DNA from 3 places in the Arminella tumorigenes genome. Region 3 is predicted to be linked to each of the others. Evidence: riboswitches for the same ligand, from Rfam matches in the RefSeq annotation. Region 3 holds a riboswitch; each other region holds the start of a gene.
What was found. Region 3 has a riboswitch for thiamine pyrophosphate ahead of thiC (phosphomethylpyrimidine synthase ThiC). Riboswitches for the same ligand answer to the same signal wherever they lie in the genome.
Positions count from the first base shown of each region.

Region 1: linked by a shared signal. The riboswitch ahead of PR017_RS08780 (YkoF family thiamine/hydroxymethylpyrimidine-binding protein) and the one ahead of thiC (phosphomethylpyrimidine synthase ThiC) in region 3 are both predicted to bind thiamine pyrophosphate.
Region 2: linked by a shared signal. The riboswitch ahead of thiB (thiamine ABC transporter substrate binding subunit) and the one ahead of thiC (phosphomethylpyrimidine synthase ThiC) in region 3 are both predicted to bind thiamine pyrophosphate.

Region 1 covers NZ_CP117255.1:1,773,922-1,776,180, forward strand. Annotated here, with positions in the region: gene PR017_RS08770 (NUDIX hydrolase) at 1-384, shown strand, start outside; gene xth (exodeoxyribonuclease III) at 368-1,138, opposite strand; TPP riboswitch at 1,293-1,406, shown strand; gene PR017_RS08780 (YkoF family thiamine/hydroxymethylpyrimidine-binding protein) at 1,401-2,009, shown strand; gene PR017_RS08785 (putative bifunctional diguanylate cyclase/phosphodiesterase) at 2,031-2,259, opposite strand, start outside.
Region 2 covers NZ_CP117255.1:3,041,979-3,044,237, forward strand. Annotated here, with positions in the region: gene PR017_RS14915 (MDR family MFS transporter) at 1-632, shown strand, start outside; TPP riboswitch at 691-807, shown strand; gene thiB (thiamine ABC transporter substrate binding subunit) at 856-1,884, shown strand; gene thiP (thiamine/thiamine pyrophosphate ABC transporter permease ThiP) at 1,894-2,259, shown strand, end outside.
Region 3 covers NZ_CP117256.1:126,196-128,454, forward strand. Annotated here, with positions in the region: gene thiC (phosphomethylpyrimidine synthase ThiC) at 1-1,468, opposite strand, end outside; TPP riboswitch at 1,563-1,674, opposite strand; gene PR017_RS18375 (GSU2403 family nucleotidyltransferase fold protein) at 1,641-2,093, opposite strand.

The sequences.
Region 1 (2,259 bases), on a different replicon from region 3:
GAAGGCGCGTGGTCGCTTCCGAAAGGGGGCATCGAGCCGAACGAGGATGATCTCGCCGCCGCTCGCCGGGAGGTGGCTGAGGAGATCGGCACAAGTCTCGACGGTCCGTTCACGCTTCTTGGGGAAATAAGGCAGCCCGGTGGGAAGGTCGTGGTCGCCTTTGCGGCTAATGCCGATATAGACGCGGACGCGATCGTCAGCAACAGTTTCGAAATGCAGTGGCCGCCCAAATCAGGACTGATGCAAAGCTTTCCAGAAGTCGACCGCGCCGCCTGGTTTGATATGGATCAGGCTGAGGTCAAGCTTCTCAGGGGGCAACGGCCGTTTCTCGAGGCATTCAAGTTGCTCATGGAACGCGCCGATACGACTAGTCCTCGAGCATGATCCACGCAGGTGCATGATCGCTGGCATGCTCCCAGCCGCGAACGTCCCTGTCTACGCCGGCATCCGAAAGCCGCTCTGCCAACGACGGACTGAGGAGGAAGTGGTCGATGCGCAAACCGGCATCGCGGGCATAGGCGTTGCGGAGATATTTCCAGAACGTATAGATCCGCTGATTGGGATGCATCCGCCGGAGCCCGTCCGCCCAGCCCTGATTGACGAGGTCCCCGAAGGCGCGGCGGACATCGGGATGAAACAGCGCATCGTCGATCCAGCGTTCCGGGTTATAAACGTCGAGTTCGTCCGGCATTACATTGAAATCGCCGGCAAGGACAACCGGGACGTCGAGTTCTAGAAGCTCTCTCGCGTAGTCTGCGAGGCGCTGAAACCATGCGAGCTTGTATTCGAACTTCGGGCCCGGCCGCGGATTGCCGTTTGGAAGATACAGGCAGCCGACCAAGAGACCGCCGATTGCGGCCTCGATGTAGCGGCTCTGTCCATCGGCATCACCGGGCAGCCCACGCCTCGTCTCCAGCGGCATAGCGTCTCGCGCCAGGATCGCTACGCCGTTCCAGCTTTTCTGGCCATGCCAGATCGCCCCGTAGCCTGCCCTCTCGATCTCCCTCGCCGGAAAGCGGTTGTCCGGCGCCTTCAGTTCCTGCAGACAGACGATGTCCGGCTTGAATTCGTCGAGCCAGCGCAGCAGGTTTTCAAGGCGGCCGTTGACACCGTTTACATTGTAGGTCGCGATTTTCATGTGATGGCATCCCGCCGCATTGCAAGTAACTCTCGCCTGGCCAACGGGTCAGGCGGCAAAAGGATGCATGCGATCTACCGTAAGCTTGCGGCTCGACCGCATTGGCCGACCCGGTAAAAATCTGCTTTCATCTTTTCCGGTCCATGCTATCAGAGGGGATCGACAGGGGTGCTCCGTATTGCCGGGGCTGAGACCGAAGCGTGCATGCTTCCAAACCCTAAAAGCTGATCTGGATAATACCAGCGGAGCGAGGCGGGCTAAAATGTTTTCAGGCGCACAAATATCACTGTATCCCATGACCGACGATTTCGTCGGCGTCATCCACGGCGCGCTCGGCGCCCTGGACCCCTATCGTGACCAGATGCGGGTTTCGACCGACGATCTCTCGACGCTGCTGGTCGGCTCGACGGACGTGTTATTTCCAGCGATGCGCGACCTGTTCGTGGCGGCAGCCGCATCGGGCAAGCATTGCGTTTTGCACGCTACGGTCTCTCGCGGATGCCCCGGCGAACCCGACGATCCGATCTGCACGCCGAGCAGCAGTATGGTCAGTGCCCTCCCGCTCGAAGAACGCAAGCAGGCGGCACTCGCGGCTGTTCGCGAAACGCCGATGACGGGTGAAACTGTCTCCGCACAATTCTCGCTCTATGTTCTCGGCATCGATCAACACATGGACGAGATCTACGGCTGTATCGACTTCCTGAAACAGTCCGGCGTCTTCCACAGTTCGAAGAACTTCTGCACCAAGCTGCGCGGCGAGGCCGGCGCCGTCTTTGCGACGATCAACGAGGCATTCTGCCGCTTTGGCCCGACCATGGGTCACGTCACGCTGGATATTACCGTTTCCGCCCACAGCCCCTCACCATCCTGATATCGGCTGGGGATCAATGCATCACAGCCGATGATCGATGCCAAGGTCCCGCACCGGTTTTGGCTTGGCGAACAGATAGCCCTGGACCTGCGTGCAGCCGATCTCCTGGAGAACGGCGAACTGCTCCTCCGTTTCCACGCCCTCTGCCGTGCTCGACATACCCAGCGTCTGTGCCAGAGCGGTGATAAGCCGAACGACGGACAGCGATTCCGAATGCAGGGTCAACTCGCGGATAAACGAGCGATCAATC
Region 2 (2,259 bases), on a different replicon from region 3:
TTTCGCCCTCGGTTGCCGGCCTGTTGTTCATTCTCCTGACCGGCGGCATCGTCTGTGGCTCGCTTTCGGCCGGACGGCTGATCTCGGCCACCGGCCGCTACAAGCCCTTCGCAATAGGCAGCGCCGCCTGCAGCATGATTGCCTTTGCGGCCCTGTCGCAAGTCCATGCGGGCACTCCAGTCTTCGTCATTGGCGGACTGATGTTGCTGCACGGCATCGGCATCGGGCTTGCGCAGCAGGTTCCGGTCATCGGCATCCAGAATGCAGCCTCCAGCCGCGACATCGGAGCGGCCACTGGCGCCGTCACACTGTCGCGCATGGGCGGCGCCTCGATCGCCATCTCCATCTACGGCGCCATCATCGGCTCCCGACTGCTGCATGTCGGCCTGTCGATCCCCGGCATCAGCAATATCGAGGAAGTCACGCCGAAGATGATGGCGGCCTTGCCGGCTGCCACGCGCGAAGCCGTGGCCGAAGCCTACGCTGCCGCCTTCAACCCGCTGTTCCTGACGGCGGCGGGCATCTGCCTTGTCGGCCTGGTCACCGCACTTTGCCTTAAGAACGTCCAGCTACCGGGCGCAACCATTGCCAAGACCATCGACCCTGCGGCTGCGGCCCACGTCGCGGATTGATAAAGCTAGGGCTTCGCGCGGCCCCTTGCCATCCACCCCTCCCGCCGCTACATCTTTTCTCGCTCTAACGGGGTGCCTCATGTCCATCCGGACATCTGGCTGAGAGGCTTTCACCAGCCAACCCGCGGAACCTGATCCGGTTAACACCGGCGGAGGGATTAGACGCGCGAAATCAACAGCGCCTATTCTCCGTTTTAACGCGAACCAAGGAGGAGGCGCTTCGATGCCCACCCGATCTCTGACGACATTTATGGCTGGCCTTATTCTGGCGGCCGGCACGACACTTCTGACCGCTCATGCCAGCCAGGCGGCAGACAAGACACTGACAGTCTATACCTACGAGAGTTTCACCGCCGACTGGGGCCCCGGCCCCAAGGTCAAGGCGGCGTTCGAGAAGACCTGCGGCTGCACCGTCAACTATGTCGCCGTCACCGACGGCGTCGCACTCCTGTCGCGCCTGAAACTCGAGGGCAAGGACACCAAGGCGGACGTGGTTCTCGGTCTCGACACCAATCTCGTCGATGAAGCCAGGGATACTGGCCTGTTCGAGCCCGCCGACATCGACACGACGGCCGTGAAGCTGCCGGGTGACTTCAAGGACGACGTCTTCGTTCCCTACGATTACGGTCACTTCGCAGTGGTCTACGACACGCAGGTCATCAAGAACCCGCCGAAGAGCATGAAGGAACTGGTTGAGGGAGACCCGTCGCAGAAGATCGTCATCGAGGATCCGCGCACGTCTACACCGGGCCTTGGCCTGCTGCTTTGGGTCAAGTCGGTTTATGGCGCCAAATCCGCGGAAGCCTGGAAAAAGCTCAAGGGCCGCATCCTGACCGTCACCCCCGGCTGGTCAGAAGCCTATGACCTGTTCACCAAGGGCGAAGCGCCGATGGTGCTCTCCTACACGACGTCGCCAGCCTATCACATGATCGCCGACAAGACCGACCGCTACCAGGCGGCATCCTTCTCGGAAGGCCACTACATCCAGATCGAGGTAGCAGGCCTGACGAAAACCTCTGCCAACAAGGATCTGGCGCGCGACTTCCTGAAATTCATGATCACACCCGGTTTTCAGGACATCATCCCGACCAACAACTGGATGATGCCCGTCGCCGCCACCTCGGAGCCGCTGCCGGATGCTTTCGGCAAGCTCGTCGTACCTACCAAGACGTTCCTGATGAGCCCGGCCGAAGTCGACAAGAACCGCAAGGCCTGGATCGACGAATGGCTGGCCGCTACTAGCGGCAACTGATCGAGCGCTATGCTGACGACATCCGAGCGAGCAACGGCAGTGACCGGCGGGGCTATCAGCCTCGCCGGCATCCTGCTGTTTGTCGGCCTTGCTGTCGGCACGCTGCTCGCCGCCGGCATCGAGACGCAAGGCAACGCTCCCCTGCTCGATCCTTATATCCTGCGGGTCCTGCGCTTCACCTTGTTGCAGGCGACGCTCTCGACGGTGTTGTCGGTAACGCTTGCCATCCCCGTGGCGCGTGCCTTGGCCCGACAACGGAACTTTCCCGGCCGTCTCTGGCTGATCCGTCTCATGGCCGTGCCGATGGGGCTTCCGGTGCTGATCGGCGCCATGGGGCTTCTTGGCATCTGGGGCCGACAGGGCATCGCCAACGGC
Region 3 (2,259 bases):
CGGTCTTGACGTCGTCACGGTCCGGCAAGCCCAGGTGCTCTTTCGGCGTCACGTAGCAGAGCATGGCGGTGCCGAACCAGCCAATCATCGCGGCCCCGATCGCCGACGTGATGTGGTCGTAGCCGGGAGCGACATCGGTGGTGAGCGGTCCAAGCGTGTAGAACGGGGCCTCGCCGCAGGTCTGCAACTGCTTGTCCATGTTCTCCTTGATCTTGTGCATCGGAACATGTCCCGGCCCTTCGATCATCACCTGACAATCCTTTGCCCATGCGATTTTCGTCAGTTCGCCCAACGTCTCAAGCTCCGCGAACTGGGCGGCATCGTTGGCATCGGCAATCGAACCCGGGCGCAGCCCATCCCCCAGCGAAAAGGTCACGTCATAGGCGCGGGCAATGTCGCAGATCTCGTCGAAGTGCTCGTAGAGAAAGCTTTCGCGGTGGTGGTGCAGGCACCACTTGGCCATGATCGACCCGCCGCGCGACACGATGCCGGTCACGCGGTTTACAGTCAGGTGGATATAGGCGAGACGGACGCCGGCATGGATGGTGAAATAATCGACGCCCTGTTCGGCCTGCTCGATGAGTGTGTCGCGATAGACCTCCCAGGAAAGATTCTCGGCAATGCCACCGACTTTTTCCAAAGCCTGATAGAGCGGCACGGTGCCGATCGGCGCCGGCGAATTGCGGATGATCCAGTCGCGGATATTGTGGATGTTGCGACCGGTCGACAGGTCCATCACCGTATCGGCGCCCCAGCGGATCGCCCAGACCATCTTCTCGACCTCCGCCTCCATGGACGAGGTGACGGCAGAGTTGCCGATATTGGCGTTGATCTTCACCAGAAAATTACGACCGATGATCATCGGCTCGCTTTCCGGATGGTTGATATTGGCCGGAATGACGGCGCGACCCTCGGCCACCTCGCGGCGCACAAATTCCGGCGTGACGAAATCCGGGATCTGAGCGCCAAAACTCTCGCCGTCCCGCACCGAGGTTTCACGGCCAGCCTGGCGTCCGAGATTTTCGCGGATGGCAATGAATTCCATCTCGGGCGTGCTGACGCCGGCGCGGGCATAGGCAAGCTGGGTGATAGCCCGCCCGGCAACGGCTTTCAGAGGTGCATGACGAACCGGAAATTCCGGCGTCAACCGCTCGCCGGTGGCAAAGCTGTTGTCCTCCGGTAAGACATGGCGTCCCTCATAGCGCTCGACATCGCCGCGCGACACAACCCAGCTTTCGCGCAGCCGCGAAAGGCCGCCGTTGATGGCAACGGTATGGTCCGGATCGGTATATGGACCGGAACTGTCGTAGACGATGACAGGCGGTTCCCCCGCAGTCGGATGCAAGGCGATCTCGCGCATCGGAACGCGAATGTGCGAGTATTGCTGGCCTTCGACATGGATTTTGCGGGAGGCTGGGAATGTGCCCGAGGTGACCATCGGGCTTTGGTTTTCAGCGGCAATATTCATCGTGAGGCTCCAAGTTTGCGTTTGGAGACCCAGTCCTAGAGCCGGAATGATGGAAGAACGCCGACACGGAATCCGGAATACGGATCTGTAACTGCAGCAGCGTTTTGCACCGTCCCTACGCCAGTATGAACTGGATCAGGTTCAACGGGTCACTGCGCGCGATAGCAGAATCTCAGCCCCTTGACGGGACACCCCTGGTGAATATGCAAAGCCTACGGGAGCTTTCTGAAGGGGTCAAGAGGCATCCGCCGTCGTATCCAAAGGTGTGAAGAGCTTGCCGCCTTGAAGGGATCTGAACTCTCAGCACTCCATTTGTCTTCGTCACGTCGATGATGAGGAAGTCGAGAATGCGCAATGGATCCGCGCTGGCGCCGCAAAGAACCGGCATCTTCGCCGGCTGGTCGATGTTATCATTCGAACCACGGTTCGATGTCAGGAATTGAACTCCGTAGCCGTTGGCATCCTGAAAGCCGGCGAGACTGCTGATCCCCATCGATGGGGAACCGGCCGGAAGCTGGCATCGACGCTCGCAGCAGTTCAAGGAAAGGAGGCAGGCTGTCTTCAACCTCCTCGCTGATGGCATGGTTCTAAGCAATGTCGCATCGCCGGTGAGGATCGAAGCCATGGGAAGGCGGACCCCCCAGCAGTCCTAAATAGCACTGCAAGGCCACCGTGCGAGAACAGTCCGGAGCCGAAGAGACCGCCCATCGCCCTGACAGTGCTGACAGTGCTTACAACCACGCGCCCGAAAGATCCTACTTGGCAATTGACAGAAGATGAAAAATCGGTTT